2 regions of the Streptomyces sp. NPDC026538 genome follow, and region 2 is predicted to be linked to the other one. Evidence: riboswitches for the same ligand, from Rfam matches in the RefSeq annotation. Region 2 holds a riboswitch; the other holds the start of a gene.
The links. Region 2 has a riboswitch for glycine ahead of gcvT (glycine cleavage system aminomethyltransferase GcvT). Riboswitches for the same ligand answer to the same signal wherever they lie in the genome.
Positions count from the first base shown of each region.

Region 1 (3,402 bases), on a different contig from region 2:
GACGACCTTCATCCCGGCCATGACGGCGCTGGCGGCGTTGGTGCCGTGCGCGGAGGAGGGGATCAGGCAGACGGTGCGCTGCTCGTCGCCGTTGGCGCGGTGGTAGGCGCGTACGGCGAGCAGCCCGGCCAGTTCGCCCTGCGACCCGGCGTTGGGCTGGAGCGACACCTTGTCGTAGCCCGTGACCTCGGCGAGCCGCTCCTCCAGCTCACGGATGAGCGTCAGATAGCCCTGCGCCTGCTCGGCGGGCGCGAAGGGGTGCAGCTGGCCGAACTCGGGCCAGGTGACCGGCTCCATCTCGGTGGTCGCGTTGAGCTTCATGGTGCAGGAGCCCAGCGGGATCATGCCCCGGTCCAGCGCGTAGTCCCGGTCGGCGAGCCGGCGCAGGTAGCGCAGCATCGCGGTCTCGGACCGGTGGTCGTGGAAGACGGGGTGGCCCAGGTAGCCGTCCTCGCGCAGCAGCGCCTCGGGCAGCGTGTCCGCGGCGACCGCGTCCAGCGCCTCGACGTCGCCCTCGACCCCGAACGCCGTCCACACGGCACCCAGCTGGGCCCGCGTGGTGGTCTCGTCGCAGGCCATGGAGACGTGGTCGGTGTCCACGAGCCGCAGGTTGACACCGCTCCGCCGGGCGGCCGCGACGACCTCGGCGGCCTTGCCGGGCACTCGCGCGGTGAGGGTGTCGAAGTAGGCGCCGTGCACGACCTCGACCCCGCCGGCGGTGAGCCCCGCGGCCAGGATCGTGGCGTAGCGGTGGGTCCGCTGGGCGATGGCCCGCAGCCCCTCGGGTCCGTGGTAGACGGCGTACATGCCGGCCATCACGGCGAGCAGCACCTGTGCGGTGCAGATGTTGCTGGTGGCCTTCTCCCGGCGGATGTGCTGTTCGCGCGTCTGCAGCGCGAGCCGGTAGGCCCGGTGCCCGTCGGCGTCCACGGACACGCCCACGAGCCGGCCGGGCAGGCTGCGCGCGAACTTCTCGCGTACCGCCATGTAGCCCGCGTGCGGCCCGCCGAAGCCCATCGGCACACCGAACCGCTGGGTCGTACCGACGGCGATGTCGGCGCCCAGCTCGCCCGGCGAGGTCAGCAGGGTCAGCGCGAGCAGGTCCGCGGCGACGGTGACCAGCGCGCCCAGCTCGTGCGCCTGGTCGACGAGCGGCTTGATGTCGCGTACGGCACCGGAGGCGCCGGGGTACTGGACGAGCACGCCGTTGATCTCGCGCGCGGCGAGGTCGGCCGGGATGCCGTCGCTGAGGTCCGCGACGACGACCTCGACCCCCGTCGGCTCGGCCCGGGTCTGGATCACGGCGATGGTCTGCGGCAGGGCGTCCGCGTCGATGACGAAGACACCCTTCTTGTTCTTGCCCATGCGGAGCGACAGGGCCACGGCCTCGGCGGCGGCGGTGCCCTCGTCGAGCAGCGAGGCACCGGAGGTGGGCAGTCCGGTGAGGTCGGCGACCACGGTCTGGAAGTTCAGCAGCGCTTCCAGCCGGCCCTGGGAGATCTCCGGCTGGTACGGGGTGTAGGCCGTGTACCAGGCGGGGTTCTCCATCACGTTGCGCAGGATGACGGGCGGCGTGAAGGTGCCGTAGTAGCCCAGTCCGATCATCGAGTCGAGCACCTGGTTCCGGTCGGCCAGCGACCGCAGCTCGGCCAGCACCTCGGCCTCGGTGCGCGCGCCCGGCAGTTCCAGGGCGTCGGCGTTCTTGATGACGTCCGGCACGGCGGCGGCGGTCAGCTCGTCGAGCGAGCCGTACCCGACCTGGGCGAGCATCTTGGCCCGGGCCTCGTGGTCGGGCCCGATATGGCGCTGCTCGAAGGGGATTCCCTGCTCTAGCTCGGAGAGCGGAACACGCTGGGCGGTCATTGCGGAGGCCTCCTGGTCTGACGCGACCTTCGAGGGGTACCCCGGCACGGGCACCCCGACGGCCTCCCCCTCTGTCATCTCAACCTGAGAGCTTCGCCGGATGCCCAGGGGATCCGGCTTTCACCGTCGGTGAGAGCGGACGCCGTGGACGCCCGCCCTGCTTTCCAGAGTGACCTCGTCCGTGCGGTACGTGAGCCTGAGAGATTCCGGGGAGGATTTGCTCCTTCGGCGCCTCCGGTCTGTCCGGAGGACTCTCCCGCACGGGGTCAGCAGCCGCTTGCCAGCCTACCAGCGAGGGCAACGCACGGGTCTTCGAGTGGCCGCCTCCTTCAATGTGCTCTTTTGTAGTGCTTACGGATGAGTTGCGACCAAGTGGAGGGCCCGTGCAGACCGACATCGATCCGCGCAACCTGATCGGCCGCAAGGCGTTCGACCGCAACGGCACGAAGATCGGCACGATCGACGAGGTCTACCTCGACGACGCGACCGGGGTGCCGGAGTGGGCGGCCATACGCACCGGCCTGTTCTCCCGGGACGCGTTCGTGCCCCTGGAGCCGAGTGAGCTGGTCGAGGGCACCCTCCAGGTCCCCTTCGAGCGCACCCTGATCAAGGACGCCCCCGACTTCGGGGTAGGCCGCCATCTCTCCCCTGAGCAGGAACTCCAGCTCTATCACCACTACGGCCTGGACACGACCGCCCCACCCCCCGACCACCCTGACCACGACTTCGGCAAACTGGCGGGGACGGAGGACACGGGCACCTGACCGTGGGTCGCGGTGGGGTCACTCACGGGCGTCGGCAGGGTGCCGCTGCCGAGAAGGAGCGGCGGCCTCGGCGGCCCGTCAGGGGCGCGGAGAACTGCGCGATCAGCAAGCCCCCACCGGCCCGCACACACCGTCGGCCGTCACCCCCGCACACACCGTCGGCCGTCACCCCGGCACCAGCGGCAACGGATCCACCGGCTCCAGCTCAGGGTCGTTCACCCGAAAGGTCCGCACTCTCCCCGGCTCCACCGCCCCGGGCGTCTCGAACCGCACTGTCACCCTCCCCAGCCCGCTCCCCTGCACCCATCCGTGTCCGTACTCGGCATGCCGGACGTCATGCCCCGCGGGCCATCTCCGCTCGGCGGCCACCACCACCTGCTCGGCGACCGGCTCGGCCGCGTCCTCCTCCGCAAGGATCTCCGCCGCCTCCCCCGCCGCCTGCGCGAACAGATCCTCCTGGGTGTAGTCGGCAAGCCCCGACACACCCACACCCAGCAACCGCACACCCCCCGTCGTGTCCACCGAGTCCAGCAGCCGCGCGGCCGCCTCCCGCACCACCGCCGGATCGTCGGTCGGCCCCCTGAGCGTCTCCGACCGGGTGAGCGTCGAGAAGTCGTAGCGCCGTACCTTCAGCACGATGGTCCGCCCCGACAGCCCGGCCGCCCGCAGTCTGCGCACGCACCGGTCGGCCAGCCGCTGCACCTCCATCCCCACCCGCATCCGGTCATGGATGTCCACGTCATAGGTGTCCTCGACGGAGACCGACTTGGCCCCC
Region 1 is NZ_JBVHQG010000012.1:322,687-326,088, forward strand. It holds gene gcvP (aminomethyl-transferring glycine dehydrogenase) at 1-1,863, opposite strand, end outside; glycine riboswitch at 2,038-2,132, opposite strand; gene ACZ4N4_RS38245 (PRC-barrel domain-containing protein) at 2,247-2,627, shown strand; gene ACZ4N4_RS38250 (DNA polymerase IV) at 2,793-3,402, opposite strand, start outside.
Region 1: linked by a shared signal. The riboswitch ahead of gcvP (aminomethyl-transferring glycine dehydrogenase) and the one ahead of gcvT (glycine cleavage system aminomethyltransferase GcvT) in region 2 are both predicted to bind glycine.

Region 2 (3,402 bases):
GGCAGGGCCACGACCTCGTACGGTTCGTGGCTGCCCCGGATGTCCACGCCGACACCCGCGGTGCCCGGCGCCGCGTGCGCGGCGTCGACGTACGCCATGGCGATCGGCCTGCCCAGCGTGGGGGAGGGGGCACCGGAGGTGACCTCGCCGATCACCGTGCCGTCCGCGACCACCGGGTACCCGGCGCGCGGCACCCGGCGGCCCTCGGCGACCAGGCCGACCAGCACCCGCGGCGGCTCGGCCGCGGCACGGTCGGCCGCCTCCCGGAGCGCCTCGCGTCCCACGAAGTCGCCGTCCTTCTCGAACTTCACCACCCGGCCGAGGCCGGCGTCGAAGGGGGTCAGCGAGGTGGTCAGCTCGTGTCCGTAGAGCGGCATGCCCGCCTCCAGGCGCAGGGTGTCCCGGCAGGACAGCCCGCAGGGCACCAGGCCCACCGGGGAGCCCGCCTCGGTGAGCGCCTGCCACACCTCCACCGCGTGCTCGGGCTTCACGAACAGCTCGAAGCCGTCCTCGCCGGTGTAGCCGGTGCGGGCGATCAGTGCCGGAACCCCGGCGACGGTGCCGGGCAGCCCGGCGTAGTACTTCAGGCCGTCCAGGTCGGCGTCGGTCAGCGACTTCAGGATCCCTGGCGACTCCGGTCCCTGGACGGCGATCAGCGCGTACGCGTCCCGGTCGTCCCGTACCTCGGCGTCGAACCCGGCGGCACGCTCCGTCAGTGCGTCGAGGACCACCTGGGCGTTCGAGGCGTTGGCCACGACGAGGTACTCGGTCTCGGCCAGCCGGTAGACGATCAGGTCGTCGAGGATGCCGCCGTCGGCCCGGCAGATCATGGTGTAGCGGGCGCGCCCGACGCCGACGGAGGCGATGTTGCCGACCAGGGCGTGGTTCAGCAGGGCGGCCGCCTGGGGGCCGGTCACGGCGATCTCGCCCATGTGGGAGAGGTCGAAGAGCCCGGCCCTGGTCCGCACGGCGACATGCTCGTCGCGCTCGGATCCGTAGCGCAGCGGCATGTCCCAGCCGGCGAAGTCGGTCATGGTGGCGCCGAGCGAGCGATGCAGTGCATCGAGCGCGGTACGGCGGAGTCCAGCGGAATCGGAACTGCTCATCGGTCGGTCGTCTCCCAAAGATCCCAGGGCATGACAGGCGAGGTCTGTCCTCCCCATCTGTCATCGGAACCTGAGAGGTTCGCCCTGACCACATCGGTGGTCACGGCTTGCACCTTGGGTGGGGCCACCGACTCGGCGGCCCGCTTTTCAGATGTGCCTCGCCCGCGCGGTAACGGGGCCTGAGAGATTCAAGGGAGGGACTTGCTCCTTCGGCGCCCCAGCGAAGGCTGCTGGGGACTCTCCCGCGCGGATTCAAACGGCCGGTATGCAGTTGGCGGGCACATCATTGCATGCCGGGCGGAGCTTTGTAACAGGCCTGTGGCCGGAAGCGGACGGAACCGCGAGACACCGTGCATTACCTTCTCTTTACGTTAAGTGGGGAGAACCTTTCCTGAACCCCCAGGGAGGACGATCACGGTGACAAGGACCACGGCATACGCGACGACGACGGGTATCGCCCTGCCCGGGCAGCCGGCGGCCCCGGCCCGCGAGCGGTGCGGGGAGCTCGCCCACGCTCGGCGGCGCTCGCGCGGGGGGACCCCCATGGCACCGGTCGTCCGCGATCTGCGCGAGCGCGCCGGCCGCAGCCCGCACGGCCTGCTCTTCGGCCCCCGTGACCTGGTCGTGGTCACCGGGCTGCCGGGGAGCGGCAAGTCCACCCTGATGCACCGCACCGTCCAGGGCATCCGGATCGACTCCCAGGACACCCGCGACCGCTGGGACGGCCGCCTGGCCCGCCTCCTGCCGTACGCCCTCTACCGCCCGCTGGTCCGCCTCGCGCACTACGCCGGACTGCGCCGCGCGCTGCGCTCCGGCGAGGGCGTGGTGGTGCACGACTGCGGCACCCAGGCCTGGGTGCGCGACTGGCTGGCCCGCGCGGCCCGCCGCCGCGGCGGCACCCTGCACCTGCTGCTCCTGGACGTCACCCCCGGCACGGCACTGGACGGGCAGCGCGAGCGCGGCCGGGGCGTCTCCCGATACGCGTTCCTGCGTCACCGTCACGCCGCCGCCCGCCTGGTGCGCGCGGTGGAGAAGGGCGGGCTGCCCCAGGGCGTCGGCTCGGCGGTGCTCCTGGACCGGGACGCGGCGGACGTGCTGTGCCGGATCGCCTTCCGGGAGGCGGAGTAGGTCGCCGGGTGAGGCCTTCCGGGAAGCTGGGCGGGTCACGGGGTGAGGCATTGTCACAGCCACCCGCTAGCCTTTTCAGACTCAGCAGCAGCGGTTTCCAGCAGGCGGTAGGCAGATGGACTATCCGGCGGACGTTCCCGCGGACTTCCCGGCACAGGCGCACCCCCACCCGCACGGCGGTTGGCCCGGCAACGAGCTGGAGGAGGTCCTGTCGGCCTCCCTCGGCGTCCCCGCGGCGGCGGGCCGGCTCATCGAGGTACTCGGCCGCAGTTTCCTGTGGATCCCGCTGCCGGAGGGCGGCGGCCCGCACAGCGGCCCGCTGGACCTGCCCACCACGGAGATCGAGGGCCGGGTGTACGTCCCGGTCTTCAGCTCCGAGGAGCAGTTCCGCCAGGTGGTCGGCTCCCATCTGTCGTACACGATCGCCCCCGCCGTCGAGTTCGCCCGCGGTCTGCCCCCGCAGGTCGGCATCGCCGTGAACCCCGGGGGAGTGGTGGGTGTGCCGCTGCCGCCGGAGGCGGTCGCCGAGCTGTGCCGGTCCGGCCGCAGCGAACTGGACGGCCCCGCCTCGGGCGGCCGGGTCCGGCTCTTCGAACCGGACTGGCAGGACGACCCGATGGACTTCCTGGCCGTGGCCTCCGCCGAGTTCGCGGGGACCGGCGTGGTCGCCACGGCCCGCCGCTGCCTGGCCGCGGTCGAGACCGCGGACCCCGTGATGTTCGTGGGCGTCGAACTCTCCCAGTGGGAGGGGGACATCAGGGCGCTGCCCCTGGAGGCGCTGGGCAAGGCCCTCGGCAGGGTCCCGGTGAAGTGGCCGGTGAACCTGGTCCTGCTGGACGTGGCGGACGACCCCGTGGGCCACTGGATGCGGGAGAACGTCCGCCCCTTCTATCAGTACGGCCACTAGGAACGCGCTGAGGGCGGCCGACCAGGGGCGCGGGGCGGTGCCGAGCTGCGGCTCCGCCGCGCGGCGCGCCCGGCCACCAGCCGGGCGCGGCCGCCGACGGACCATCGGCCCCCACCCCCTCGGCGCATAAGCTGTCTCCAAACGCGGGGCGACCTCCAACGCGGGGCAACTCAATGAAGGGGCGGTAACACGTGAGCGCCAGCGGCACCGCGGCGACCGGACAGGTCGAGCACATGCTGCGCCAGGTAACCCCCGGGCGCT
Region 2 is NZ_JBVHQG010000011.1:287,616-291,017, reverse strand. It holds gene gcvT (glycine cleavage system aminomethyltransferase GcvT) at 1-1,106, opposite strand, end outside; glycine riboswitch at 1,154-1,263, opposite strand; glycine riboswitch at 1,264-1,361, opposite strand; gene ACZ4N4_RS36465 (AAA family ATPase) at 1,518-2,234, shown strand; gene ACZ4N4_RS36460 (enhanced serine sensitivity protein SseB) at 2,350-3,141, shown strand; gene ACZ4N4_RS36455 (enhanced serine sensitivity protein SseB C-terminal domain-containing protein) at 3,333-3,402, shown strand, end outside.